2 regions of the Janthinobacterium sp. GW822-FHT07H10 genome follow, and region 2 is predicted to be linked to the other one. Evidence: predicted binding sites of a transcription regulator. Region 2 holds the regulator's gene; the other holds the start of a gene.
The links. The regulator LexA, encoded in region 2, represses DNA repair genes until DNA is damaged. The targets are predictions, from matches to a motif close to ACTGTATNNNNATACAGT.

Region 1: the regulator LexA is predicted to act here: its motif matches at 12,696-12,713, upstream of dinB (DNA polymerase IV).

What each region holds. Positions count from the first base shown of each region.
Region 1 is NZ_JBXAKS010000015.1:82-15,290, reverse strand. Features, by position in the region: gene uvrA (excinuclease ABC subunit UvrA) at 1-1,248, shown strand, start outside; gene AC1RDJ_RS24750 (phosphoenolpyruvate carboxykinase (GTP)) at 1,542-3,413, opposite strand; gene AC1RDJ_RS24745 (D-2-hydroxyacid dehydrogenase family protein) at 3,779-4,792, shown strand; gene AC1RDJ_RS24740 (L-asparaginase) at 4,780-5,553, opposite strand; gene AC1RDJ_RS24735 (asparaginase domain-containing protein) at 5,732-6,217, shown strand; gene AC1RDJ_RS24730 (FxDxF family PEP-CTERM protein) at 6,419-7,096, shown strand; gene AC1RDJ_RS24725 (TonB-dependent receptor) at 7,572-10,307, shown strand; gene AC1RDJ_RS24720 (recombination-associated protein RdgC) at 10,456-11,352, opposite strand; gene dinB (DNA polymerase IV) at 11,482-12,666, opposite strand; gene AC1RDJ_RS24710 (S9 family peptidase) at 12,831-15,014, shown strand; tRNA gene AC1RDJ_RS24705 (tRNA-Val) at 15,125-15,200, shown strand.
Region 2 is NZ_JBXAKS010000008.1:190,820-206,028, forward strand. Features, by position in the region: gene AC1RDJ_RS19055 (CvpA family protein) at 1-28, shown strand, start outside; gene purF (amidophosphoribosyltransferase) at 68-1,591, shown strand; gene AC1RDJ_RS19065 (cystathionine gamma-synthase family protein) at 1,661-2,902, shown strand; gene lexA (transcriptional repressor LexA) at 2,988-3,623, opposite strand; gene AC1RDJ_RS19075 (zinc dependent phospholipase C family protein) at 3,874-6,195, shown strand; gene rpsF (30S ribosomal protein S6) at 6,330-6,716, shown strand; gene priB (primosomal replication protein N) at 6,737-7,045, shown strand; gene rpsR (30S ribosomal protein S18) at 7,061-7,351, shown strand; gene rplI (50S ribosomal protein L9) at 7,379-7,834, shown strand; gene AC1RDJ_RS19100 (replicative DNA helicase) at 7,970-9,355, shown strand; gene AC1RDJ_RS19105 (DUF47 domain-containing protein) at 9,450-10,076, shown strand; gene AC1RDJ_RS19110 (inorganic phosphate transporter) at 10,116-11,129, shown strand; gene AC1RDJ_RS19115 (MBL fold metallo-hydrolase) at 11,176-12,072, opposite strand; gene AC1RDJ_RS19120 (GAF and HD-GYP domain-containing protein) at 12,262-13,884, shown strand; gene AC1RDJ_RS19125 (CHASE2 domain-containing protein) at 14,001-15,209, shown strand, end outside.

The DNA of each region.
Region 1 (15,209 bases), on a different contig from region 2:
CTGATCGAAACCCTGAAACACTTGCGCGACATCGGCAACAGCGTGCTGGTGGTCGAGCATGACGAAGACGCCATCCGCACGGCCGACTACATCGTCGACATGGGCATCGGCGCCGGTGTGCACGGTGGCGAAATCATCGCCGAAGGCACCTTGCAAGATATTTTGAAGAACAAGAAGTCGCTGACGGCGCAGTACCTGAACGGCAAGCTGAAAATCGCCGTGCCGGCCAAGCGCCACGCCAGCAATCCGGAAAAGCAGTTGGTCATTACTGGCGCGACGGGCAACAACCTCAAGAAAGTGTCGCTGAGCTTGCCGGTAGGCTTGATGACGTGCGTCACGGGCGTGTCCGGCTCGGGCAAATCGTCGCTCGTCAACGATACCCTGTACCCGGCCCTGTCGCGCCATCTGTATGGTTCGCAGACGGAACCGGCGCCGCACGAATCGATCAGCGGCCTGGAACACTTCGACAAGGTCATCTCCGTCGACCAGGCGCCGATCGGCCGCACGCCGCGCTCGAATCCGGCCACGTACACGGGCTTGTTTACACCGATCCGCGACCTGTTCTCCACCGTGCCGACGGCCAAGGAACGGGGCTACAGCGCGGGCCGCTTCTCGTTCAACGTGAAGGGCGGACGCTGCGAAGCGTGCCAGGGCGATGGCGTGATCAAGGTCGAGATGCACTTCTTACCCGACGTCTACGTGCCGTGCGACGTCTGCCACGGCAAGCGCTACAACCGCGAAACCCTGGAAGTCCAATACAAGGGCAAGAACATCACGGAAGTGCTGGGCATGACGGTGGAAGAGGCGCATGAATTCTTCAAGCCCGTACCGTTGATCGCGCGCAAGCTGCAAACCCTGCTCGACGTGGGCCTCGGCTACATCAAGCTGGGCCAGAGCGCCACCACGCTGTCGGGCGGCGAGGCGCAGCGCGTGAAACTGTCGCTGGAACTGTCGAAGCGCGACACGGGCCGCACCCTGTACATCCTCGATGAACCGACGACGGGCTTGCACTTCCACGATATCGACTTGCTGCTGAAAGTCATCCACCGCCTGCGCGACCAGGGCAACACCCTCGTCATCATCGAACACAACCTGGACGTCATCAAGACTGCCGACTGGATCGTCGACCTGGGTCCGGAAGGCGGCGCCGGCGGCGGGCAAATCATCGCCACGGGGACGCCGGAAGACGTGTCGCTGAACCCGGCCAGCGTGACGGGTAAATACCTGGGGCCGCTGCTGCAGCAGTAAGTGCCGGTTTGCCGGCGTGCTGGAAATGGAGGGCCGTCTGCACGAAACGACGCTGCTGCCGCCATCCTTTCCGGCAGCAAAACCTGGCCGGTGCCCGAAAATGAACGATGACGCCAAGCTGCGTTATTTCGTGCCGGCCATGTCTCGCTGAACCGACAAGCCACAAAAAAAACGGCGCGGATTGCTCATGCAATCCGCGCCGTTTCTCTTTTTGCTAGCACGCCAGTCATTGCCAGCGTGTCATTTATAGCACGCCAGTCTATGCCGGCGTGTTTCTCCCCCACTATTAAACCTTATGCACTCAGCCGCTTTTCCAGCGCAGCCTTGTGATCTGCCAATTCTTGCGGCAGATGATACGCGAGTTTTTCAAACAACTCCGTATGCAATTTCAATTCTTCCACCCACGCGGCCTTGTCGATCGAAGTGATGGTGTCGAACTGTTCTTGCGTGAATGGCAAGCCATCCCAGTTCAGGTCGCCATACTGCGGCGTCGTGCCGAACAGGTTTTCCACGCCGCCGGCCTTGCCTTCGATGCGCTCCAGCATCCACTTCAGCACGCGCATATTGTCGCCGAAGCCAGGCCAGACGAACTTGCCCGCCTCGTCCGTACGGAACCAGTTGACGCAATAGACCTTCGGCAGGGCGGCCGGGTTGACCTTGCCCACCTTGACGCCCATGTCCAGCCAGTGCTGGAAGTAATCGCTCATGTTATAGCCGATAAACGGCAACATGGCAAATGGATCGCGGCGCACGACACCCATCTGGCCGACGGCAGCGGCCGTCGTTTCCGAGCCCATGGTGGCGGCCATGTAGACGCCTTCGACCCAGTTGCGCGCTTCCGTCACCAGCGGCACGGTGGTCGAACGGCGGCCACCGAAGATGAAGGCCGAGATCGGCACGCCGGCCGGGTCGTCCCAGGCCGCGTCGATGACCGGGTTTTGCGTAGCAGCAACAGTGAAGCGCGCATTCGGATGCGCGGCCTTGGTGCCGGAGGCCGGCGTCCAGTCCTTGCCCTGCCAGTCGATCAGGTGGCTTGGTGCTTCCTTGGTCAAGCCTTCCCACCACACGTCGCCATCGTCCGTCAGCGCCACGTTGGTGAAGATCGTGTTGTCGCGCATGGACGCCATGCAGTTGTAATTGGTTTTTTCGTTGGTGCCCGGCGCCACGCCGAAGTAGCCGGCTTCCGGATTGATCGCGTACAGGCGGCCATCGGCGCCCGGCTTGATCCAGGCGATATCGTCGCCGATGGTGGTTACTTTCCAGCCGTTAAAACTTGCCGGCGGAATCAGCATGGCGAAGTTGGTCTTGCCGCAGGCCGACGGGAAGGCTGCCGCCACGTAATGCTTCTTGCCTTCCGGCGACTCCACGCCGAGGATCAGCATGTGTTCTGCCAGCCAGCCCGGATTGCTGTCGGACGCTTGCGCTTCCTGGTAGCCCATGTTCGAGGCGATGCGCAGGGCAAAGCACTTCTTGCCCAGCAAGGCGTTGCCGCCGTAGCCGGAACCGAAGGACCAGATTTCGCGCGTTTCCGGGAAATGCACGATGTACTTGGTGCTGTTGCACGGCCATTTCACGTCTGCCTGGCCGGCGGCCAGCGGCGCGCCCACGCTGTGCACGCAGGGCACGAACTCGCCATCGGTACCCAGCACGTCATACACGGCACGGCCCATGCGGGTCATGATCTTCATGTTGACGGCCACGTAAGGCGAGTCGGACAATTCCACGCCGATGTGCGCGATCGGCGAGCCCAGCGGGCCCATCGAGAAAGGCACGACGTACATGGTGCGGCCGCGCATGCAGCCGTCGAACAGGCCGTTCAGAGTGTGGCGCATCTCGCCAGGCTCGGTCCAGTTGTTCGTCGGGCCGGCCGCTTCTTTCGTTGCCGAGCAGATATAGGTACGGTCTTCGACGCGGGCCACGTCGCTCGGGTCGGAGCAGGCCAGGTAGGAATTCGGGCGTTTTTCCGCGTTGAGTTTTTTCATGGTGCCGCTGGCAACCATCTCGGCGCACAGGCGCTCATACTCTTCCTGCGAGCCATCGCACCAGTAGATGCGCTCGGGCTTGGTCAGCGCGGCAATGTCGGCTACCCAGTTGATCAGTTTCTGTTGTTTAATATAAGCTGGGACGTTGAGTGCGGCGACGCCACCCATGACGGGCTGATTCATATTACCTCCAATACCAATAAAAGAAATTCTGGTCGTTCCGGCAAGACAGGCAGCATCGTTGAGAGGTGGCTGCGGCTCACTGCGGGCGGCAAGGTCACGCCGGCAGGGCTCTGGTGTCGTGTCAGCCGCGGCGTTCGCGCCGGCGGCATTTATCTGGAGCATGCTCCAGACTTGCTGGAACATTGTGCGCTCCATTTGCACTTCGTTCATCAGGAAGCGTCAAAAGTGCCGGCGATTGTACACCCGCAAAACAGCTATTCTCGCAAAAATGTAGGAGAATAGCTTGACTAATGTAGTAGGCTATTCAGCATTTCCCGTATCCTGTTATTTCCCTACCAAATCCTCACTAAAATCGGCCATCCACCATGAAAATTGCCATACTCGATGATTATCAGGATGCCGTGCGCAGCCTCGATTGTTTCAAATTGCTTGATGGACACGAGATCAAAGTGTTCAGCAATACGGCGCGGGGCCTGGGCCAGCTGGCCATCCGCCTCGCGCCGTTCGATGCGCTGGTGCTGATCCGCGAACGCAGCAGTTTCAACCGGGCATTGCTGTCGAAACTGCCGAACCTGAAACTGATTTCACAGACGGGCAAGGTCAGCGGGCACATCGACGTGCCGGCCGCCACGGAACTGGGCATCGCCATCGCGGAAGGCATCGGCTCGCCCACGGCGCCGGCCGAGCTGACGTGGGCCCTGATCATGGCGGCGCAGCGCAAGATCGTGCCCTACGCACAGCATTTGCAGGAAGGACTGTGGCAGACGGCGTCGCTGGAACCGGCGCGCAACACCTTGGGCACGGTACTGAAGGGGCGCACCCTGGCGATCTGGGGCTACGGCAAGATCGGCCAGCTGATCGCCGGCTATGGCCGCGCCTTCGGCATGACCATCCTCGTCTGGGGCAGCGAAGCGAGCCGCGCGGCAGCCGTGGCGGCAGGCGACACGGCCGCCCCATCGCGCGAGGCCTTCTTCGAACAGGCCGACGTGCTGACCCTGCATTTGCGCCTGTCCGACGCCACGCGGGGCCTGGTGACGGCAGAGGACCTGGCGCGCATGAAGCCGAGCAGCCTGTTCGTCAACACGAGCCGCGCCGAACTGGTGGCGGAAGGGGCGCTGGAAGCGGCGCTGCCGCGGGGATGCCCGGGCGCGGCTGCGCTGGACGTGTTCACGGACGAACCCTTGCCGCCCGGCTCGCCGCTGTTGCTGCTGCCAAATGTGCTGGCCACGCCACACCTCGGCTATGTCGAGCGCGACAGCTATGAGCTGTATTTCCGCTACGCCTTGCAAAACATCGTCGATTTTGCGCAGGGTCAATGTACGCGCCTGCTCAATCCCGCGGCGCTGACGCATGCGCGGCAAGCCCCTCAGGAGCGCTGAAAGCCCTTCAGCAGGTCCGGCGTGCCCGTCAGGCTGATGGCGGGCGCGGGCAGCACATGGCGGCCGCGCCACAAGCCGGCCCAGCCGGGTGGCCAGGCGATCGCCGGCCCCGCATACGGCGCCACGCCGGCGCGCACGGCAACCACCGGCACGGGCGGCATGTCCTGCAGCGGTGCGCCATCGGCCCGCTGCATGTCCAGGCTATACATATAGTCCGGCAGCAAGGCGTCGCAGACGCGGGCAAACCACTCGCTGTGGTCGTCGTCGCGGCCCAGCGCCTGCGCCAGCCCCTGCGGGTCGAAGCGCGCCAGCGCGTCGATCAGTTCGCCCGTGGAGGCGCCGGGCGAATCGCCCCAGCCCATCACGGGATTGACGTTGTAGTCGGCGCCCGAGCCATACCAGCCTTCGCGCCATGGCCGCTGCATCCAGTCGCGCGGCCCCGTAAACAAATGCCAGCGCCAGTGCAGGCCCGACGGTTTCGGCCAGGAATACAGGTACAGTTTTTGATAGCCGGCCTGGTGCAGTTCGCGCACCATGGCCATCAGGCGCGCGTGCGGCATGCGGTCGGGCGGCGCGCGGCGAAACAGGATCGGTTCGCCATCGGCGAACTGCACGTCGTCGGTCGACAGGTTCAGGTCCAGGGTGCGCGCTTCGCTGCCGAACCGCGCGGCGATCCAGCCCGTCAGCAGATTGACGGACGTGATCACGCCATAACCGCGGTGGCGGTGAAAAATGACGATGCCGGGTGCGAGCGCTTTCATACGGGAGTCGGGCCCTTGGGCGAACAAAGAAACAAGTGTACTCACAGATGGCCGAATTTTCCAGACGCGGCGCAAGGCTATCGCCATCAGCGCTACCCGCATCGAACCGGTCATTGACGCAATCGTGGCAATCCACGATATCATGCGCGTCATTCTCCACTGACATCGTGACCACATCATGACTTTGCGCATACTCGCCACCGGCGGCACTTTCGACAAACACTACAACGAATTGAACGGCACCCTGGGCTTTTCCGACAGTCATTTGCCGGCAGCGATCGCCCGCGCGCGCATGACGGCGCCCGTGGCGCTGGAACAATTGCCGCTGCTCGACTCGCTCGACATGCAGGATGCGGATCGCCAGCGCGTGCTGGCCTCATGCCGCGCGGCACAGGAAAAAGCCATCGTCATCATCCACGGCACCGATACCATGCGCGAAACGGCGCAGGTACTGGGCGCGGCGAATCTGCAGCAGACGGTGATCCTGACGGGCGCCATGATTCCGTACGAGATCGACAATTCCGACGCCTTGTTCAACCTGGGCTTTGCCTGCGGCGTGGCGCAAACCTTGCCAGCCGGCGTGTACGTGGCCATGAATGGCCAGATCTTCGCCTGGGACAATGTGCAGAAGAACCGCGCCGCCGGCGTGTTCCAGCCGCTGTAATGCCATTGCGCTGCGACAACGTCGCAGCGCAACAACAAAAATCTGCTGCAACATTTCCAGAAAAATAAAGAATTTGCCCATTAATTCCCATGCGGAAATAAAGAAAGTAAAAAAACAATATATTTGTTCATAATTGCAATTTTTTCCTGGGGTTCAATGCTATATTCAGGTCATCGACTAACCCTTTCTGGGAAACCCATCATGACCAAGCGCAAATCGGCTGCACAACTGTTCCAACTGGGCGCCATGGCCGCCGCGTTTGCGCTGAGCGGCGCCGCCCACGCAACGACGAACCTGACGAATGAATACACCGTGACGGCATCGGCCACGGCCGCAGGCGCGAACACGTGGACCTTCGATTACAGCGTCTTGAACAATAACCAGGGCATCGGCGGCCAGACGGGCCTGGACGGCTTCACGATTTTCGTGCCCGTTTCCGCCACGCTGGTCAGCTCCACCGCCCCCGCGCCCTTGAATGGCGCGCCCGGCTTCTGGTCGCAAGGCACCAGCGCCCAGCTCGACCTGGGCGGCGACGGCTCGCAAAACCTCGTGGCGCCCTCGGGCTATGCCGCCTATACCTGGTGGGGCCAATACACGCAATCCGTGTACACGCCAGGCTCGACCGCCAACTTCAGCATTACCTTGAGCAATGTTGCCGTCGGCGCCAACACCGTCGGCATCAGCACCTATTTCGGCTATGGCGCCGCGACCGCACAATCTGCCAGCAACCAGTATGGCAATTACTCTACCTTTACCGGTACTTTCGCTTCACCGGTGGCCGCAGTGCCTGAACCGGAAACATACGCCATGCTGCTGGCCGGCCTCGGCCTGGTCGGCTTCATGGCGCGCCGCAGAAAGACAGGCAAGCAAGCCGCCTGACTTCCACTCTGCAGCACCTCGACAAGCCCGCTTTCAGCGGGCTTTTTTTACATTTTTTTACTTTGCATAAATTCCGTAATGCAACAGTTTTCATCGAATTATTGTTGGCGAAACATCGAATTGCCAATACATTAATTTAATGTTGTAAAAAAACGCCATTATTCATTTTTTAAAACAGTGATATTTTGAAATATAGAACTGCGATTTAACAAATAAATTGAATATTCTTCAGTATCGGCGATTTCTTGCCAAATCCGACACGGTTGATATGCATTTTTCCTTGCTGAGAAGACATAATGTTTGTCTCGACAAGTCAAAAGTGCATTTATAACAATATTGCGCTAAGTAGTCTTCCACCTCCTTCCGATGTGGTTCCGCCTACCGTACACGCCGCCGCAGGCCATCTACCCGATGGCTTTATCGGTGCTCGTGTGCCGCTTGTCGTTATTAAAACTACTACGGAGTAATTGTTACAATGGCATTTAAAGAAAAAATTGGCGTGCGCAGCGTACGCCTGGCCCTGACCGTACTGGCAGGCAGCATGTTGTTCTCCGGCCAATCCATGGCGGACGAAGCAATTCAAAAAGTCGAAATTACCGGCTCGAGCATCAAGCGTATCGCCGTCGAAGGCGCATTGCCTGTGCAACGCCTGTCGCAAGAAGCCATCGCCAAATCGGGCGCTACATCGGTAGCCGACCTGATCCAGGCTCTGCCAGCCATGCAAGGTTTCACCATCGGCGCAGTCGCCGCTGGTTCCGACTCGGGCGGTAACACCAGTGCATCGCTGCACGGTATCGGCGAGTCCTATACCCTGGTACTGCTGAACGGCCGCCGCATCGCGCCACAAGGTTCGGGCACCACGGTCAACTTGAATGCCATTCCGATGAGCGCCGTTGAGCGCGTCGAGATCCTGACCGACGGCGCTTCGGCACTGTACGGCTCGGACGCCATCGCCGGCGTACTGAACTTCATCCTGAAGAAAAACCAGCAAGGCGCCACCCTGGAAGCCACCTACGGCGGTCCGGAAGACAAGGGCGGCAACGCCTGGAATACCAGCGTCACCTACGGTTTCGGCGACCTGGACGAAGACCGCTTCAACGTGCTGCTGTCGTACCGCCATGACGAGCAATCGAAACTGCGCGCCACCGACCGCAAGTTCGCCGCCAGCTCCTTCGTGCCATTCAGCCGCAACGGCAAGAACTACATCTGGGATCGCACCAGCACCTCGGCTTCGCCGGCCGGCGCCACCGTTGCCTACAACAGCGGCGCTCCGTCGACCGCATTTTCGCCGTACCTGGCGCAACATAACGGTACCGCCTGCCCTGACGGCTTCGAAATCACCACCGCCAATCCACGCGCTTGTGGCTTCGACACCGGTTCCACCGTGGAAATCGTGCCGCAATCGAAACGCGACAGCCTGTTCTCCAAAGCAACGTACAAGCTGAACGACAACCTGAACGCGTTCGCCGAACTGGCCTACTCGCGCTACGACCTGACGGCGCGTATCGCCGCCAATCCTATCCCGATTTCGATCGCCAAGGACAGCGCGCTGTACAACACCTATGTGTCGCCATACCTGACGCCAGCGCAACGCGCCGACGTCAAATCCGTGACGGCCAACTACCGCAGCACCGACTTCGGCCTGCGCGCCAGCAACACCATCACCGAAACCAAGCACGTCGTGCTGGGCGTTGAAGGCGAACTGGGCGCGTGGAACTTCGAAAGCGGCCTGACCTGGTCGCAAAACTCGATCGACGAGCGCTACACGGGCGGTTACCAGAAAAACCAGGCGTTCAAGGATATCCTGGCCAATCCGGAATTCAACCCGTTTGCAGCGACGCAAAAGCCATCCGTGCAAGCGCAAGTCGCAGGCGCGCAATTCGTCGGTTCGGTGCGCACCGCATCGACCACGATGCGCGGCCTCGACACGCACGGTTCGCGTGAACTGTTCGACCTGCCAGGCGGCAAAGCCAGCCTGGGTATCGGTGGCGACTACCGCACCTATACCTATGAGCAATCGCCAGGCAGCAATGCCACCGGCGACGACATCTACAGCTTCAACACGAAGGCTGCCTACGACATGAGCCGCGACACCTACGGCGCGTTCGTCGAGTTGCTGGCTCCGCTGACCAAGTCGTTCGAAATGACCGTTGGCGGCCGTCACGATGCTGTCAAGGCGATCGATGACAAGCTGAACCACAAAACTGTCGGCAAGAAAGACAGCGCCAATACCTACAAGGTATCGGCACGCTGGCAGCCGGTACAGACCGTGCTGATCCGCGGTTCCTACGGCACGGGCTTCAAGGCGCCAAGCATGCTGGAAATCGCCCAGCCGCTGGTCAACGCCGGCTTTACCGCCAAGAAATTTGACTGCCCATACCCAGGTTCGCCACTGTGCCGCGCGGAAGCAACGCAATACAACGCGGTATCGCAAGGCAATCCAGACCTGCAATCGGAAAAATCGAAGCAGTTCACCCTGGGCTTCCGTGTCGAGCCTAGCGCGGCCTTCTCGTTCGGCGCCGACCTGTGGGATGTGAAACTGCGCAATGCCGTCTCGGAAGTCTCCGAAGAGCAGGCATTTGCCGATCCGATCAAGTACGCGTCGAGCTTTGGCGAATACATCGAACCATCGACCGGCATCAAGTACTACGCATTCAAGAAACTGTCGGTCAACATCGGCAAGAAGGAATACCGTGGTATCGACTGGGATCTGTCGGCCAACCACAAGTTCTCCTTCGGTAAGCTGACGGCTCAGCTGAGCGGTACGCACATGTTGCACGCCAACTACACCAAGGCCGGTAGCGACAATATCTACACCAGCAACATGAACTTCTTCGGCGACACCAACGAAGTCACGTTCCGCAACCTGATGAAGCTGACGACGACCCTGGACACTGGCCGTCTGAGCAACACGGTCACCGTCAACTACCGTAACGGCTACACCGATGCTCCTGCGACCGTGTACAACCAGGAAACCAAGAAGGAAGAGAAAAACTTCCGCCTGCAAGTACCGTCGTACACGACGTTCGACTGGCAAGCGCGTTTCGCCTTTGACAAGCAAACCACGATCCGCGCAGGCATCAAAAACCTGTTCGACCGTGCACCACCGCTGTCGCTGCGCGCTTCGTCGGGCCACCAGATCGGTTTCGACCCACGCTACGCCGATCCAATGATGCGTTCGTTCTACATCACCGGCAACTACAAGTTCTAATTTGACGTTGTAAATTAGCTTGTCTGAAAAGCGCCTTGCACTTCACCGTGCAAGGCGCTTTTTTTATGCCGCAACATCGTCACAGGTGAAACTGCGCAGGCGAAAAAAAAGGAGCGTGAGCTCCTTTTCCGTACCGGCATGACGGCGTTTACGCGGTCGCTTCGCCGCCCAATGCCTCGACCACGTCGGCCATCAGCTTGCTCAGCTCGCCCGTCATCAGCATCACGTCGCCGTCGAAACGCTCTTCGTCGTTCTTCGTGCTCGATTCCGTTTCCTTGATCACGTCCAGCGGCTTGACGCTCTTGATGGCCAGCGACTCCGTCAGCACGAACGAGATCTTGTCGTTCCACGTCATGGCCAGGCGCGTGCACTGCTTGCCGGCCGCGATGTGGCGGCGCACGTCGTCCGCTTCCAGCGTGTGGCGCACATAGCGCACGGTGGCCTTGCTCTCGCCCGTGGCGCGCAATTCCGTATCCATGTCGACCGTGAAGCCGGCAGGTGCATCGTCGGCCTGCAGCCATTCCGTCATCACCGCCACCGGCGAGCGCTGCACGCGCAGGCTTTCCAGCGGCAGCTTGTCGACGGCTTTCAGCAGCAGCTTGATGACTTCATCGGCTTTTGCCGGGCTGGCGGCATCGACCACCAGCCAGCCATTGACGGGATCGATCCACGTCCAGACATTGCTGCGGATGCTGAAGGCGCGCGGCAGCAGTTCGTCGGCGACGCGCTCTTTCAATTCCTTCATGGCTTTCTTGCCCGGCGCAAAGCCTTGCGCTTCTTCCATTTCAGCGGCGCGGGCCTTGGCGACCTGGTTGATGACGGTGGCTGGCAGCAATTTCTTTTCCGTGCCCAGCAGGATCAGCATCTGCTTGTTGACCACGTGCACCAAACCGCCATTCGGGCGTGGCGTATCCCAGCCCTGGCGCATCAGATCCATGCTGGTCGCCGGCGTAAATTTGTTCGAGGACAGCGCCTCTTCCAGTTGTTCTGGCGTATAAGCCCATGGTGCGGGCAGGCGGTAAATCTGAAGATTCTTGAACCACATAGTTTTTGTCTTCCGTTTGTTTCAGTAGTGCCAGGGGAACGCCATTCTACACTTTCGACACGCTCATGCCGTCAAAGGCGCGGACTGGCGCGATGCTTGTACAACAGGATTGGTGGCCGCGCGATGCCGCTACAGGGCGGGAAACAGCTCGGCCTGGGCCGGCGCCTGCCGCGTGACCAGGGCAGGATCGGACAGGGTCGAGATGCGCACGCCCAGCAGGCGGATTTTTTTCTCGAACGGCACGCGCCGCAAACAATCGCGGCTGGCGCGCAGGATGGCGGCGGCATCCGCCGTGGCGCAGGGCAAGGTGACATCGCGCGTCACCGTGCTGAAATCCTCGAAGCGCAGCTTGATGCCCACCGTGCGTCCCGCCAGCGACTGCTTGTCGAGGTCGCCCGCCACGCGCGTGCACAGGCTTTCCAGCTTTTCCGACAGGGTGGCGCGGTCGCGCACCACCTGCAAGTCGCGCTCGAACGTCGTTTCGCGGCTGACGGACTTGGTTTCCCGGCTCGTCTGCACGGGCCGCTCGTCGATGCCCAGCGCCGCCTGCCGCAGCCAGCTGGTGTACACGTCGCCAAACTGCGTGCGCAGCATGGCCAGGTCGGCTTGCGCCAGCTGGCCGATGCTGACGATGCCCAGCGCTTCCAGCTTGGCCGTGGCCTTCGGCCCGATGCCGTTGATTTTTTTCGCCGGCAGCGGCCACACGCGCGTTGCCACATCCTCGGGCGACAGTATGGTCAGGCCATCGGGTTTTTCCAGGTCGGAACAGATTTTCGCCAGCAATTTGTTCGGCGCCAGGCCGATCGAGCACGACAGGCCCGTCGCCTCGGACACGGCCGCCTTCAGGCGCGCGGCCATGGCCGGCGCCTGCCCGCCATATTCCGTCAGGTCGACATAGATTTCATCGATGCCCACGTTCTGGATGATGGGGCACAGGTGGGCCACGGCCTGCTTGAAGCGGGCCGAGTACTCGCGGTACGCCTCGAAGTCGGCCGGCAGCAGGATGCTGTCCGGCGCCAGCTTGGCCGCCTTCATGATGCCCATGGCGGAAAACACGCCGAACGCGCGCGCCGCATACGTCGATGTGGTGACGACGCCGCGCCCCACGTAATCGCGCATGCGCGCAAACTGCCGCGTGCCATCTTCCTGCAGCACGGGCTGCTGCAAGCGGCCACCGCCGATGACGACGGCTTCGCCGCGCAATTCCGGATATTTCAGCAATTCAACGGACGCAAAGAAGGCATCCATGTCCAGGTGGGCAATCCAGCGGCGCGGCGCGGGTGACTCAGGAAATGTAGGGGCAGATAGGGTCAAGGGCACCTCGCGGCGGGATGCTGTTAAATACTGTTGTTATATACAGTATCGCTGGAAATGCCCGTGGATGCAAGCGCCGGCGCAGCATTGACTGAAATCATGATTGGCTTTTCTATTTAGCAAGAATAGAATCGCTGCACAACAACGAAACCTAGGGAGTTGCCTTGTCCACAGTACCTTACGCCTTACGCCGCCTGGCCGCCTGCTCATCCATCATGCCGGCCCTGCTGCTGTCCACGCTTTCGCCATCCGCGACAGCCGCCGACGCCGCCACCACCGTCGCCACGGCCACCGCACCCGTCGCAGCCCCCGTTGCCGCCAAGACAGCATGGCAGGAAACACGCCACGGCACGGTCGTCACGGACGACTACCGCTGGCTGCAAAAGAAGAGCGATCCAGCCGTGATCGACTACCTGAATGCGGAAAACGCCTATACGGCGGCCGTCACGGCACCGATACAGCCGCTGGCCGACAAGGTGTATGCCGAAATCAAGGGCCGCATGCAGGAAGTGGACCTGTCCGTGCCTGCACGCCAGGGTAATTTCTACTATTACACGCGCGTGGAAGCGGGCAAGCAGTACCCGATCCATTGCCGCCGCCCTGTCGGCAAGGGCGGCGCCTATGATGCGCAGGCGCCTGAGGAAGTCCTGCTGGACCAGAATCAATTGGCCGAAGGCCAAAAATTCTTTGCCGTGCGCGCGTTTTCCATCAGCCCGAATGAACAGCTGCTGGCCTACACCACCGACACGACGGGTTTCCGCCAGTACGAATTGCACGTCAAGGATTTGAAGACGGGCAAGTTACTTACCGACAGCATGCCACGCGTAACGTCGCTGGCCTGGGCGTCGGACAACGCCACCCTGATGCTGGCCCAGGAAGACGCCACCACCAAGCGTTCGGACCGCGTATTCCGCCTGGCCCTGGGCGGCACGCCGCAGCAGGTCTACCACGAGCCGGTGGAACAGTTCGCCATCAACGTAGGCCGCACGCACGACAAGCAATTCTTTGTGCTCACCTCGGGCAGCACGGATACGACGGAAGTGCTGCTGTTGCCAACCAACAAGCCGGAAGGCAGCTTCCAGCCCGTGCTGAAGCGCGAGAAGGGCCACCGCTACGTCGTCGAGCACCGCGACGGCCAGCTGTATATTCTGACCAACAAGGAGGCGAAGAATTTCCGCATCGTCAGCGCGCCGCTGTCGGATCCGCAGGCCCGGCACTGGAAGACGCTGGTGCCGCACAACAAGGATGCCGTGATCCAGTCCATCGACGTCTTCCAGGGCTACCTGGTGGTGATGGAAAAAGCGCGCGCCCTGAACCGCGCGCGCATCTATGATTTTGCGCAGAAGAACTGGAAAACCGTGCAGTTCGACGATGCCGTCTACCTGGCCAGCGCGGCCGGCACGCCGGAATTTTCCGCCACGCAATTTCGCATGTCCTACCAGTCGCCCGTCACGCCGCCCACCGTCATCGACGTAAACATGCAAGATGGCAAGCGCACGGTGCTGAAGCAGCAGGAAATCGTCGGCGGCTTTGACGGCAGCCGCTACACCACGCAGCGCCTGTGGGTGAAGGCGCGCGATGGCGTGCAAGTGCCGCTGTGGATCGTCTACAAGAAGGGCGTCAAGCTCGACGGTTCCGCACCGCTGCTGCTGTACTCGTATGGTTCCTACGGCATCTCGACGGAAGCCAGCTTTGCCATCAGCCGCATCAGCCTGCTGGAACGGGGCGTCATCTATGCGCAAGCGCATATCCGTGGCGGCACCGACATGGGCGAAGCCTGGCATGAGGACGGCATGCTGATGAAGAAGAAAAACACCTTCAATGACTTCATCGACAGCGCCGACTACCTGGTGCGCGAAAAATGGACGAGCCCGAACCGCCTGATCATCCAGGGCGGCAGTGCCGGTGGCTTGCTGATGGGCGCCGTCGTCAACATGCGTCCCGAACTGTTCCACGCCGTGCACGCGGCCGTGCCCTTCGTCGACGTGATGAACACCATGATGGACGCCAGCCTGCCGCTGACCACGGGCGAATACCTGGAGTGGGGCGACCCGAACCAGAAGGCGGCCTATGACTACATGCTCAGCTACTCGCCTTACGACAACATTGCACGTAAGAATTATCCCGCCATGCTGGTGACGACGGGCCTCAACGACAGCCAGGTCATGTACTGGGAACCGGCCAAATACGTGGCCAAGCTGCGCGCGTATAAAACGGACGGCAATCCCCTGCTGCTGAAAACGAATATGGGCGCCGGCCACGGCGGTGCCTCGGGCCGCTATAACGCCATCGCCGAAAACGCTTTTAATATGGCGTGGATGCTGTCGCAATGGGGCATCGACAGCTAAAACGGTAAAAAGTTGGAAAAAGCGCTTGCAGAAGGATTTTGCCCGTCCTATAATAGCGCCTCTTCCAGACGTGGTGACAAACGTCGGGATGGTTTTCTGAGACAAGCAACGGGTGCTTAGCTCAGTTGGTAGAGCGGCGCCCTTACAAGGCGTAGGTCGGGAGTTCGAGCCTCTCAGCACCCACCAAATCAGAAA
Region 2 (15,209 bases):
CGCCTACGCGCAGCATGTGAAATTTTGAAATTTTTTTAAAATCAGTAGCACAGTTTAGGAGCACACCATGTGTGGCATCGTCGGCGTCGTTTCCCATCAACCTGTCAATCAATTGCTCTATGACGCATTGTTGCTCTTGCAACATCGCGGCCAGGACGCGGCAGGGATTGCGACCAATCACAGCAGTATGTTTTCCATGCACAAGGCCAACGGCCTCGTACGTGACGTCTTCCGTACGCGCAACATGCGTTCGCTGCAAGGCACAACGGGCATCGGCCACTGTCGCTACCCGACGGCCGGTTCGTCGAGCGAAGAGGAAGCACAGCCGTTTTATGTGAATGCGCCGTTCGGCATCACGCTGGCGCACAATGGCAACCTGACCAACTGGGAACAGTTGAAACAGGAAATGTTCAAGAACGACCGCCGCCACATCAATACCGATTCCGACTCGGAAGTGCTGCTCAACGTGCTCGCGCATGAAATCCAGGAAGCGACGACGGGCCTGAACCTGGACCCGGACGCCATCTTCAAGGCCGTGACCGTGCTGAACCGTCGCGTCAAGGGTGGCTACGCTGCCGTGGCGCAGATCGCCGGCGTGGGCTTGCTGGCCTTCCGCGACCCGCACGGCATCCGTCCGCTGTGCCTGGGCATCAATGAAACGGAGCAGGGCGCCGAATACCTGATCGCGTCCGAATCCGTGGCCCTGGAAGGCATGGGCTTCCGCTTCGTGCGCGACATCGGCCCCGGCGAAGCCGTCTTCATCGATGCCGACAAGCAATTGCACAGCCGCCAGTGCGCCGACAACGCCAGCCTGAACCCGTGCGTGTTCGAGTTCGTCTACCTGGCCCGTCCCGATTCCGTCATCGACGGCGCCTCCGTGTACGCCACGCGCCTGAAAATGGGCGAATACCTGGCCGAAAAGATCCGCACCGAATTGCCCGGCGTGCATATCGACGTGGTCATGCCGATCCCCGATTCCTCGCGTCCGGCCGCCATCCAGCTGGCCATGGCGCTGAACATCGAGTACCGCGAAGGCTTCATCAAGAACCGCTACATCGGCCGCACCTTCATCATGCCGGGCCAGGCGGCGCGCAAGAAATCCGTGCGCCAGAAGCTCAACGCGATCCCGTCCGAGTTCAAGGACAAGGTCGTGCTGCTGGTCGACGATTCCATCGTGCGCGGCACCACCAGCCGTGAAATCGTGCAGATGGCGCGCGAAGCGGGCGCGACGAAAGTCATCTTCGCCTCGGCCGCGCCTCCGGTGATTTACCCGAACGTGTACGGCATCGACATGCCGACGCGCGACGAGCTGATCGCCTATGGCCGCACGACGGAAGAAGTGTGCCGCGAAATCACGGCCGATTACCTGGTGTACCAGGATATCGGTGCGCTGAAGCAGGCGATTGCCGACGTCAACCCGGCCCTGACCAGTTTCGAGGCGTCGTGCTTCGATGGCGTGTACGTGACGGGCGACGTGTCGCAGGAATACCTGGACCGCCTGGAGTACGCGCGCCACCATCCGAAGGCGGCAGCGCCCGAGGATACGCCACGTTCCCAGCTGAACCTGAACCTGGCGACGACGGAAGCATAATCGTCCAGCCCGGCCTGCGCCGGGCTTTTTTTTGTCTGACTTTTTCACTGCCTTGCGCACCACCCGACCATGAGCGACAACAAGACTTACGGCTTTACCACCACCATCCTGCATAACGACCGTCGCAAGGGCATCGAACACGGTTCGCTGCACAAGCCCGTGCACACGTCCGTCGCGTTCGGCTACGGCGATGCGCGCCAGCTCGCTTCCGTGTTCCAGGGCAAGGAGCCCGGCTTCCGCTACGGCCGCCAGGGCAATCCGACCGTTTCCGCGCTGGAAGACAAGGTCAACAAGATGGAAGACGGCGTGGCCACGCTGTGCTTCGCCACCGGCATGGGCGCCATCGGCGCCGTCGTGCAGGCGCTGCTGCGCGCGGGCGACCACGTCGTGTCGTCGGCTTTTCTATTCGGCAACACCAACAGCCTGTGGCAGACGGTGACGGGGCAGGGCATGGCCGTGTCGTTCGTCGACGCCACCGATGTGGCCAACGTGGCGGCCGCCATCACGCCGGCCACGCGCATCGTGTTTGTCGAAACCATCGCCAATCCGCGCACGCAGATCGCCGACCTGGCGAAGATCGGCGAGTTGTGCCGCGAAAAAGGCATCCTGTATATCGTCGACAACACCATGACGACGCCGTATTTGTTCCGCCCGAAAGCCGTGGGCGCGGGCCTGGTGGTCAATGCGCTGACCAAGTCCATCGGCGGCCACGGCAATGCACTGGGCGGCAGCTTGACGGACACGGGCGTGTTCGACTGGACGCAATATCCGAACATCTTTGACAATTATAAAAAGGCGGCGCCGGCCCAGTGGGGCATCGCGCAAATCCGCGCCAAGGCCTTGCGCGACTTCGGCGCCTCGCTGGGACCGGAAGCGGCGCACCATATCGCCGTCGGCGCGGAAACCATGGCCCTGCGCATGGACCGTACCTGCTCCAACGCCCTGGCGCTGGCGACCATGCTGCAGGCGGATCCACGCGTGGCTGCCGTGCATTATCCGGGCTTGGCCTCGCATCCGCAGCACGCGCTGGCAACGGACTTGTTCCGCAGCTATGGCTCCCTGTTCAGCTTTGAGTTGAAAGACGGCATCGACTGCTTCGATTTCCTCAATCGCCTGAACCTGGCTATCCCGGCCAGCAACCTCGGTGACACGCGCACCCTCGTCATTCCCGTTGCCCACACGATCTTTTACGAGATGGGCGCCGAGCGCCGCGCCAGCATGGGCATCGCCGAATCGCTGATCCGCGTCTCCGTCGGCATCGAGGACGAGGCGGACCTGCTCGAGGATTTCCGTAATGCGCTGGAGGCATAAAACGCCCGGGCGATAAAAAAGGGCCGCAACAGCATGACTGTTGCGGCCCTTTTTGCGTTTTACGTGCGACAGCTGCCAGGAAAAATCAATGCCAGCTGCGCATCAAGCCAACTGCCAGCCCTTCCAGGGCGAATTCGTCTTCCGGCGACACGGTAATGACCTTGAAATCGGGGTTTTCCGGCAGCAGTTCGATGACGGAGCCCGTCTTCTTGTAGCGCTTGACGGTGACTTCGTCGCCGATGCGGGCGACGACGATCTGGCCATTCTTGGCGCTGTCGACCTTCTTGACTGCCAACAAGTCGCCATCCATGATGCCGGCGTCGCGCATGGACCAGCCGCGCACCTTCAGCAGGAAGTCGGGCTTGGCCGAGAACAGGGCAGGGTCGACGTTGTAGCTCGCTTCCAGGTTTTCCTGTGCCAGGATGGGCGAACCGGCCGCCACGCGGCCGATCAGCGGTAGCGACATCAGCAGCGCTGCCGGCACCTTCGATGGCAGCGTTTCGGCCGCCGCGCCGATCAGGCGGATGCCGCGCGACGTGCCTGGCGAAATCTCGATCGCGCCCTTGCGGGCCAGGGCCTGCAAATGCTCTTCGGCCGCATTGGCCGATTTAAAACCCAATTCATTGGCAATCTCGGCGCGGGTGGGAGGAAAGCCCGTATTTTCAATCGCGTCCTTGATCAGGTTCAGGATTTGTTCTTGTCGTGCTGTCAGCTTGATCATGAGCGGTGGGTGCATACTAAAATGCTGTCTATATGAACAGTCTGTATTTTTGTACAGTATCGCCGACTATGCAAGCCCAATTTCACCATTTCGCAAAATAATTCAACGATCGGCTTGTTCCTGGCGCGATCACTTCAATTTATTGCCAATTTGCAATTTTCTCTGCTAGTATGCGCATGATATTTTTTTGGCAATGTGGCATCCGGGCCATGTGTGCCTCTCTTCATCCGTAAAACTATAAAAGGATTCCATGATCGACCGATGTGGTAAGCGTTTCACCTTGCTGGCTGGCTTGCTGGGCATCTTGTTTGCCGGGAATGCGTGCGCCTTTACCCTGGGCACGCATGTCTGGGTGGGGCAGCAGGTCATCAACGATCTGGCGGACGATGGCAAGATCACTATTGTATTGCAGGGAAAGCCCGTCACCCTCGAAGTGCCCGCGCATGTGCGCAGCGCCATCCTGGCGAACCAGACGGAGTTCTTGCTGGGGAATATAGGTCCCGACTCGGCGCCGGACATTCTCGTCGGGCAAACCATCGTCCATCCCGGCATCGAAGACGGCTGGAAGACCAACGACTGGCTGCGCTTCCTGCTCAACAGCGCCAGGGGCAACGCCGCGGGCACGGCATACGCCTATGGCTACCTGGGGCATGCCTCGGCCGACATGTTCGCCCATACGTATGTCAATCAGTATGCGGGAGACATCTTTGACCTGGCCGATGAAACGCTGGTGGAGCAGCGGCATATTGCGCTCGAGGGCTTTATCGGGAGGCTGACGCCGCCGTTGCGCGACCACACGGGCAGGCAGCTTGGCGCCGTGCGCGCCTTGATCAAGCCCAGCGATGCATTCGGCACGTTTGTGCGCGACACGCTGGTGCTCAACGATACGGTGCAGGAGCAATACAGCCGCGGCAAGTATGGACGGCATTTGGCGGCCTACCATGCCTACCGCAAATCCATCGACGCGATGGTGGTCAATCCTGCTTGGAACCAGCTCGACGTCGCGGTCGTGCGGCTGTTTGCGTCGAACTGGGGCGTGGCGCTGTCGTCGAACGACGCGCAAAAGATCATCGACAAGGCCAATGTCATCATCCCCAAGGTACAGGCGGGCGAGGACCGCATCCAGTCCCTGGCAAACGATCTGGTCAATGCCACGCAGCATCTTGACGATGCCCTGTTCAGCGGCGTGAAGAAGGCCACGCAGACCGTGTTCAGTGTCGAGCAGGAGATACTCCAGCTGCACCTGCAGATTTCCAGCAAGGAAAGCGAGTTGCGCCGCAAGGCAAGTTGCCCGAAAAAATGGCAGGATCCGTTCGGCTATCATGCATGTCAAAAGGCAAACGATGTGATCGACTCCATCAATGGCTCGGTCAATGCGGCCCTGGGCTCGCTCAATGGCAAGCTGGCGGCCAAGCGGCAGCAGCTGTTGCAGGCCAGCATCGCCGTGCGCGATGCTGCGGTGGCATCGCAAAAGCTGGTGCAGATCGTCAGCAATGCCGCCATTGATTTCAGCCAGCGCATGGGGCAGAACACGTCGCCGATCAAGGGGCCGCTGATGGGCTGGCGCAATGATGTCGATGTTGCCATGCGCGAATATGTGAAGGCGACGAGCCAGTCATTGCTCAATTCCACGGACCGGGCGGCCAGCGCGACCGAGCCGTTGTCGCGCTGGTTCGATTGCTATCACATGAGTATTCTCGGTGTGGCGCAGGAGCTGTCCGGGTGCGAGCTGCGCGACGGCGCCAGGAATGTGGTCTGGGCGGTGGACCGGGCGCTCAAGCTGGCCGAGGACCTGGCGTTTGCCGGGGACCTGCTCGGCTTGCCGACGCCTTCCGAGATCCGCGCCTGGCGCGACGAGCAGATTGCCAGCGCCAAGGACCGCCTGGTGGCGGAAATCTTCGACCGCCTGCTGCCGCGCGAATTGCAGGATATCCTGGCGCTGTTCAGCAAGGACATGGACGATGCCGCCCTGAACGACTATTTCAGCCGCCCCGAGCGCCATAATGACAAGAATCTGCTGATGATTCCCGACCTTGCCGCGCGCGTGCGCGCCGAGATGCGCGTGACGGACGGCGCCTTCGATCCGCAGCGATATGCGGTGGCCTATAACGCCGTCGTGCTGGCCAAGCTGTCGCTGCTCGATACGGCGGGTTTGGTGGCGTTGGGGCAACTCGCTGGGGCGGCGCCGGAAGCGGGGCGCTCCGTGTTTGCGCAGACCGATAACGTCATCGCCGACGCCATCGCCAGCATCGACGGCAATCACCAGTGGATGGCCGTGCCGCCGCCGCGTCCGAACGCCGTGGGCGCGCCGTATGCGCAGCCGGCGTCCTACGCCGCCGCGGCCGGTTTCGTGCCATGGCGTCCCGCCGTGCGCGGCGCGCTGTTCCGCGGCTTGTTCAAGGGGCCGCTGTCGTCCGGTATCGACGTGGCTGGCGAGCTGGGCTTCCCGACATTGTTGCCAAGTGACTATCCTTACCGCCCTTGCAGCGGATATCCGTTCCCGGACAGCGCTGCGGACCAGGCTTGCCAGGGCATCAAGATCGTGCCCGTGCTGCAGTTGTTGCTGGACTAGCGGCCAGGCCCCCGCGCCAGCATGCGCGGGGGCTTGATCGTTGGCGTAAAACCGGCTATACTCTCCGGCTGACCTTCCCACACCTGTCTTGACGCCGGGGTGGGCGATTATCAATCCGACCTGAAGGAGTTTGCATGCGTCATTATGAAATAGTCTTTATCGTCCATCCGGACCAAAGCGAGCAAGTGCCCGCGATGATCGAACGCTACAAAGCCAGCGTAACCACCCGCGGCGGTTCGGTTCACCGCGTGGAAGATTGGGGCCGCCGTCAAATGGCTTACTCGATCCAAAAGCTGCCTAAAGCACACTACATCTGCCTGAACATCGAATGCGACAACGAGACCCTGGTCGAGTTGGAAACAGCATTCAAATTCAATGATGCCGTGTTGCGTCACCTGACCGTTAAAATGAAGAAAGCTGAAACAGCTCCTTCGCCGATGATGAAATCGGTACAACGCGAAGACGCGGCCAAAAGCCACCGCACCGAAGCACCAGCAGCCGCTCCAGCCGCAGCAGCTTAATTCTTGACCAGGATCGTGCGCTGAACCAGCTACAAGTAACCGCCATCATTGCCGAGCGCGAAATATTGCGCTATACCCCGGCAGGGCTGCCGATTGTGAATGCAGTATTGCAGCACAGTTCGCAGCAGATGGAAGCAGGAATTGCCCGTTTGACCGAGTTTGATGTTGCCGCGCTTGCCGCTGGCGAAATCTCAGGCCGGTTCAGCCAGGCAAGCTTGGGCGGGGTATATCAGTTCACGGGTTTCCTGGCCAGGAAAAGCCGCAACAGCAAGAGTTTGGTGTTTCACATCATTGATTTTAGTGCAGTCACCCCGACTAGCGCATTTTAGATACAGGAGCCTGACATGGCATTCGGTAAAAAGTTCGACAAAAATAAGCTCAAGCTTAAAGAAAAACGCAAACAGCAAAACCCTTTGTTCAAACGTAAGAAGTTCTGCCGCTTCACGGCAGCTCACGTTGAGCAAGTCGACTACAAAGACGTCGACACGCTGAAAGACTTCGTCCAGGAAAACGGCAAGATCATGCCAGCACGCCTGACCGGTACCAAAGCGCACTACCAGCGCCAAGTCGACACCGCAATCAAGCGCGCCCGCTTCCTCGCGCTGCTGCCATACACCGATCTGCACCACGCTTAATCGGTCAGATATTCCTGGAGAAGAACTATGCAAATCATTCTGTTAGAAAAAGTTGTTAACGTCGGTAACCTCGGCGAAGTCGTCAAAGTCAAAGACGGTTACGCACGTAACTTCCTGATCCCGCAACGCCTGGCACGTCGTGCTACGGCAACCGCTGTGGCTGAATTCGAAGTCAAGCGCGCCGAACTGGAAAAAGCTGCTGCCGCCAAACTGGCCGCATCGCAAGCCCAGGGCGAAAAACTGAGCGGCCTGACCGTTCAAGTTGCTCAAAAAGCTGGCGTCGATGGCCGTCTGTTCGGTTCCGTCACCAACTTCGACATCGCTGAAGCGCTGACCAAGCAAGGTTTTGCTGTTGAAAAAGCACAAATCCGCATGCCTACCGGCCCGCTGAAGATCGTTGGCGAGCACAACGTTTCGGTTGCTCTGCACACCGACGTGGTCGTGGAAGTCGTTATCGCTGTCGTACCAGACGCGAACGCGTAATCGTCTGCGGGCCTGGCCCGCAAGCGTTGCCGCACTATGAAAAGCCGGGTTCGCCCGGCTTTTTTGTGGCCTTTTTTTCGCTCAATTTCAGCCCTTTATTTTTGCCGACACGCCGAAGCGGGTATAATTCGCGCCATGAACGCCCCCTCTGATCCGCAACTGGATTCCCTCCGTATTCCGCCGCATTCGATCGAAGCAGAACAATCCGTCATCGGTGGTCTGCTGCGCGACAATGCCGCCTATGACCGCATTGCCGACTTCATGCATGCGGAGGATTTCTATCGCTATGACCATCGCATCATCTTCGAGCAAATCGTCAAGATGGTTAACGCTTCCAAGCCAGCCGATGTCATTACTGTTTTTGAAACCCTGACCCAGCTCGGCAAGGCCGAGGATGTGGGCGGACTCGCTTACCTGAACGCCATGGCGCAAAACACGCCATCGGCCGCGAACATCCGGCGCTACGCCGAGATCGTGCGCGACCGCGGCGTGCTGCGCAAACTCATCACCGTCGCCGACGATATCTCCGGCACGGCCTTCAGCCCGCAGGGCAAGGAAGTCAAGCAGATGCTTGACGAGGCCGAGTCGAAGATCTTCGCCATCGCCGAAGAGGGCGCGCGCGGCGCCCAGGGCTGGACCGCCATCCAGCCGCTGCTGACGCAAGTGGTCGAACGCATCGACGAACTGTACAGCCGCGACAACCAGAGTGAAATCACGGGCGTGCCCACCGGTTTCATCGACCTCGACCGCATGACCTCGGGTCTGCAGCCGGGCGACCTGGTGATCGTGGCGGGACGTCCTTCGATGGGCAAGACGGCGTTTTCCGTCAACATCGGCGAAAACGTGGCCATCGACAGCGGCTTGCCCGTGGCCGTGTTCTCGATGGAGATGGGCGGCGCCCAGCTGGCCATGCGTATGCTGGGCTCGGTTGGTCAGCTGGACCAGCACCGCCTGCGCACGGGCCGCCTGAACGACGAAGACTGGCCGCGCCTGACGAATGCGATTCAAAAGATGAACGACGCCCAGTTGTACATCGATGAAACGCCGGCGCTCAATTCCATCGAATTGCGCGCCCGTTCGCGCCGCCTGTCGCGTCAATGCGGCAAGCTGGGCCTGATCATCGTCGATTACTTGCAGCTGATGTCGGCCAATACTCCCGGCGACAACCGCGCCACGGAGATTTCCGAGATTTCGCGGGGCTTGAAAGGCCTGGCGAAAGAACTCGGCTGTCCCGTGATCGCGCTGTCCCAGCTGAACCGCTCGCTGGAACAACGCCCGAACAAGCGTCCTGTCATGTCCGACTTGCGCGAATCGGGCGCTATTGAGCAGGATGCCGACGTGATCCTGTTCATTTACCGCGACGAGGTGTATAACCCCGACTCGCCGGACAAGGGAACGGCCGAAATCATCATCGGTAAACAACGTAACGGTCCAATCGGCAGCATCCGCCTCACCTTCATGGGGCAGTACACCAAATTTGGCAATTACAGTGGTGGCCTGGCGCTTTACCAAGGCGACTAAGACTCAGCAGCACTGGCAATTCCATCGGCCGCCCCCGACAAGGGGGCGGCTTTCTGTAGTAAATAACACGACTCAATGCTTAACGGAGAATGACATGTTTGGACGCTTGATGCCCACTGAGGGCAAGTTTTTTGAATTGTTTAACCAGCACGCGGAACTGTGCGTCAAGGGCGCGAAAGAGATGCTCGGCCTGATGACCAATTTCGACGACCTGGAAAACCGCGTGCATGCGATTGAAAGCATCGAGAAACAGGCGGACAAAGTCACCTACGCCACCGTGGAAATGCTGCACAAGACCTTCATCACGCCGATCGACCGCGACGACATCCATCAGCTGATCACGCGCCAGGACGACATCCTCGACCTGCTGGAAGACGCGGCGCAGACCGTGTCGCTGTACGACCTGAAAGCCGTCACGCCCGAAGCCAAGCGCCTGGCCGAACTGGTGCTGGCGTGTACCGAAAAAGTGCGCGACGCCGTCGCCATGCTGCACAACATGGATAACTCGCGCAAGATCGTCGCCATCTGCGAAGAGATCGACCGCCTGGAATCGGATGCCGACCACGTGATGCGCGCCGCCATGTCCAAGCTGTTCCGCGACGAGCCGGACGTGCGCAACCTGATCAAGCTCAAAGCGATCTATGAAATTCTGGAAACCGTGACAGACCGTTGCGAAGATGTGTCCAACATTATCGAAGGCATCATCGTCGAAAACGCGTAACAGCGTCTGTCCTGAAACAGAATCAGAAAAGAAAAATCCATGCAAACCATCCAAATGAGCATCTACGTGCTAGGCCTGCTTGTCATCCTGGCGCTGCTATTTGACTTCATGAACGGCTTCCACGATGCCGCCAACGCGATCGCCACGGTGGTCTCGACGGGCGTATTGAAACCGCAGACCGCGGTTGCCATGGCTGCCACCTTCAACTTCGTCGCCATCTTCGTCTTCCACCAGCTGACCGTGGCCGCCACGGTGGGCAAGGGCACGATCGACCCCGCGGTGATCGACCAATATGTGATATTTGGCGCCCTGATGGGCGCCATCGTGTGGAACCTCGTCACCTGGTACTACGGCATTCCATCGTCGTCCTCGCACGCCCTGATCGGCGGCCTGGTGGGCGCCGCTGTCGCCAAGTCGGGCACGGGCGCGCTGATCTCGGCCGGCCTGTGGAAGATCGTGCTGTTCATCGTGCTGTCGCCGGTCCTGGGCTTTTTGTTCGGCTCGCTGATCATGCTGCTGGTGTCGTGGATTTTCGTGCGCTCGACGCCGCGCCGCGTCGACAAATGGTTCCGCCGCCTGCAACTGGTGTCGGCCGCGGCGTACAGCCTGGGCCACGGCGGCAACGATGCGCAAAAGACCATCGGCATCATCTGGATGCTGCTGATCGCCGCCGGCTACTCGAGCACGACGGACGCCATGCCACCGATGTGGGTCATCATCTCGTGCTACACGGCGATCAGCTTCGGCACGCTGTTCGGCGGCTGGCGCATCGTCAAGACCATGGGCCAGAAGATCACCAAGCTCAAACCGGTCGGCGGCTTCTGCGCCGAAACGGGCGGCGCCATCACCCTGTTCGTCTCGACGGCGCTGGGCATCCCCGTGTCGACCACGCACACCATCACGGGCGCCATCGTCGGCGTCGGCTCGGCACAGAAAATGTCGGCCGTGCGCTGGGGCGTGGCGGGCAACATCGTCTGGGCCTGGATCTTCACGATCCCCGCTTCCGCGTTTGTCGCCGCCATCGCATGGTGGATTGGCCGCCATATCATGTAATGGATAGCCAACGCCAGTAAAAAGGGAGCCTTGCGGCTCCCTTTTTTCATGCCCCGGCCAGTTCCACCGTCAGCCCCTCGTAGGCGAGGAACACCTGCAGGCCGGCCAGGCGGCCCGCATGGCGGCCCATCACGTCGGCAAACACGGCTTCCAGTTGTTCGTCGCTGCGGGTCGGCTCGTGGTGGGTACAGTACAGGCGCCGCGCGCCGCAGCGCAGGGCCAGTTCGAAGGCGGCGTCGAAAGTGCCATGGCCCCAGCCCTGCTTGCCCGGGTATTCCTCGCGCGTGTACGAGCAATCCATGATCAGCGCCTCGACGCCGTCGACCAGCGCGTCGATGCTGGCCTGGCGCTGCGCATTGCGCGCCGCGCAGGCCGCGTGTTCGGCGTGGCCGGGCGGATGCGGGTTGTAGAACGGTTCATGGTCGCCGCTGAAAAACAGCGAGGCGCCAGCGCAGTCGATGCGGTAGCCGAGGTTGACGACCGGGTGGTTCATCTCCGCGCCGCGGACGCGCGCGCCGCCCACGTCGACGGCTTCGCCGGGCGCCAGGGTGCGGTATTCGATGCTGGCCGCCATGGCCGCCTCGCTGACGGGGAAATAGCTGTCCTGCAGCTGCACCGCCATCACGTGCTCGATGCCGCGCCCGCTGCGCGCGTCGAACGCGCCGTGCAGGCGCATGCGGTTGCCGGCCACGAACAGGGGCGAGAACATGGGCAGGCCGTGGATGTGGTCCCAGTGGCTGTGCGTGATGAAGACATGCGCGTCGACGCGCTGGCCTGCAGGCAGTTGCTGCGCCAGCGAAAAGATGCCGCTGCCCGCATCGAGGATAATCAGGCTGTCGTCGTCGGTGCGCACTTCGATGCACGTGGTGTTGCCGCCATAGCGGGCCGTGCGCGGACCGGGGGAGGGGATGGAGCCGCGCACGCCCCTGAACGTGAATTTCATTCAGTACCTTGTTACTGTGTAATTATTGTTGATTCTATTCTAATTAATGAGATTGGCGGCAACATTTGTGTGTGTTGCAACACGGCAATTTATTTCATTTTGATGTAATTGAGTAATGTACAGTGCGCGGGGTGGCCGTTACACTGGCGCTTGCCGACTTCCCTTTTTCCTTACCTGATCGCGTCCCATATGCCTCAGCTGCACCCTGAGAAAATCGCCCACAGACTGGAGCAATTGACCGAGCTCAGCGTCGCGCTAGGCGATGGCCTGGGCGGTCAGGGGCGCGACATCGGACCGCTGCTGCAGCGCATCGTGCTGCTGGCAAAAAGCATGAGCGGGGCCGATGGCGCCACCCTGTACCGGCCCGCCGCGGACGGACGCCAGCTCGATTTCCACATCAGCGTCAACGACAGCCTGGGCATCGGGCAGGGCAACGACATCGGCTTGCCAGGCGTGCCGCTGTTCGATGGCGCCGGGCAGCCGAATCTGGCCTCGGTGGCCGCGTATGCGGCCAACCAGCGCCGCAGCGTGAATATCGCCGACGTCTACCGCGACGAGGCCTTCAATTTCTCCGGCATGCGCGCCTTCGACCGCCACCACGGCTATCACACGCAGTCGATCCTGACGGTGCCCATGAACGACCATGAGGGCGACCTGATCGGCGTGCTGCAGCTGGTGAACGCCAAGGATGCCGAGACGGGCCAGGTGCGCGCGTTTTCTTCCACCGACCAGCGTTTCATCGAGGCGCTGGCGGCGCAGGCGGGCGTGGCGCTGACGAACCAGCTGCTGATCTCCCAGCTGGAAGAGCTGCTCGAGTCCTTGGTTACCCTGATCAATATCGGCATCGATGAAAAGTCGCCGTACACCGGGCGCCATTGCCAGTTCGTGCCCGAGCTGACCATGCTGCTGGCCGACGCCGCGCATGCGACCGACAGCGGGCCATTGGCCCAGTTTCGTCTCAGCGACAATGAACGCAAGCAGCTGTGGCTGGCCGGCCTGCTGCACGACTGCGGCAAGATCACCACGCCCGTGCACGTGGTCGACAAGGCCACCAAGCTGGAAACCATCTTCGACCGCATCGCCCTGATCGACACGCGCTACGAAGTGCTGCTGCGCGACGCCGAGATCGCGGCCTTGCGCCAGCAGGCGGCGCAGCCGCAGCAGCAGGACGCCATCGCGCAGGCGCTGGAGCAGGAGCAGGCCGCGCTGCGCGAGGAGCGCGACTTCATCCGCCGCGCCAACGTGGGCGGCGAAGGCATGGCGCCGGCCGACCAGGAGCGCGTGCGGCAGATCGCGCGCCGGCGCTGGCGCGCGGCCGACGGCGAGCTGCGCGACTTCCTCGATGCCGACGAGACGGAAAACCTGACCATCCGCTTCGGCACGCTGACGGCGGCCGAGCGGGCCATCGTCAACAACCATATCAGCGTCTCGATCCGCATGCTCGAAGCGCTGCCATGGCCGAAGCACCTGCAGAAGGTGCCGGAATACGCGGGCGGCCACCATGAACGCATGGATGGCAAGGGCTATCCGCGCGGCCTGACCAAGGAGCAGATGTCGGTGCCGGCGCGCCTGATGGCCATCGCCGATATCTTCGAGGCGCTGACGGCGCGCGACCGGCCCTACAAGAAGGGCAAGTCGCTGTCCGAATCCCTGCGCATCCTCGGCAATTTCAGCCTGAACGGGCATATCGACCCGGAACTGTTCGACGTCTTCATCCGCAGCAAGGTCTACCTGACCTTCGCCGAAAAGCACATGCATCCGAGCCAGATCGATGCCGTCGACGAGGCCTCCATTCCGGGCTATACCCCTTGAAGCTGGCGCCGGCCCTGCGCAAGCATGGCGCGCGCTGGCTGCTGGGCGTGGCGCTGACCGTGGCCGCCGCCATCCTGTGCCTGGCCGGCAACGCGAATATCGCGCGGCTCGACGCCATGCTCGGCGACTGGCGCATGCGCGCCGAGGCGCCGCAGCTCGACAGCCGCATCGTCATCGTCGACATCGATGAAAAGAGCCTGGCCCGGGTGGGGCGTTTTCCTTGGAGCCGCGACATCCAGGCAAAGCTGGTGCGCCAGCTCACCGGCCACTACGGCGTGGCGGCGCTGGGTTTCGATATCTCGTTTCCCGAAGCGGACACCAGTTCCGGCTATGCCGTGCTCGAAACGCTGGCGCGCGGCGAACTGGCCGGCGTGGCGGGCTTGCCGGCGCAGCTGGAAAAACTGCGCCCGGCGATGGATTACGACGGCCAGTTCGCCGACGCCATGCGCGGCCAGCCCGTGGTGCTCGGCTACAGCGTCTCGGAGCGGCAAAAAAAGGGCGTGCTGCCGGCCCCCGCATTTACCGTGGCAGACCTGAACGGGCGCACGGTGACGGCCTACACGGCGCCCGGCTACGAAGCCAATATCGCGCCGCTGCAGGCGGCCGCGCGCGGCGCCGGCATCTTCACGGCGCTGACGGACGCCGACGGCGTGGTGCGCTCCTCGACGCTGCTGCAGCGCATCGGCGACGGCTACTATCCCTCGCTGTCGCTGGCCACGGCCGCCGTCTACCTGCAGGCGCGCGCCATCGCCCCGCGCTTCACGGCCACGGCCGATACCCTGTCGGCGCGCGAACTGGCCAACGGCGGGCTCGAACACATCGTGCTGTTCGCGCCGCGCGGCGCGACGGCCATTCCCGTGGGCGAGGCGCTGACCACCACGGTGCAGTACCGCGGCACGGGCGGCCCCGCCGGTGGCGCCTTCCGCTATGTCTCGGCGTCCGACGTGCTGGCCGGCAGCGTGCCGCCCGCGCTGCTGCGGGGCGCCATCGTGCTGGTCGGCACCACGGCGCCCGGCCTCAACGATATCCGCGCCACGCCTGTCAACGCCGAATATCCGGGCGTGGAAGTGCACGCCAACCTGATCAAGTCCATCCTCGACGGACGCTTCAAGTCGCGGCCCGATTACGCGCTGGCGCTCGAACTGCTGCAGGTGCTGGCGGTGGGCCTGCTGCTGGCCGGCGCGCTGGCCGTGCTGCCGCCGGCCGGCGTGATACTGCTGACCCTGGGGGCGATGGCCGCCGCCATCGCCGTCAACCTGTACCTGTATGCGGCGCGCGACCTGGTGCTGGGCGGCGCCGTGGTGCTGCTGCTGATCGTCGCGCTG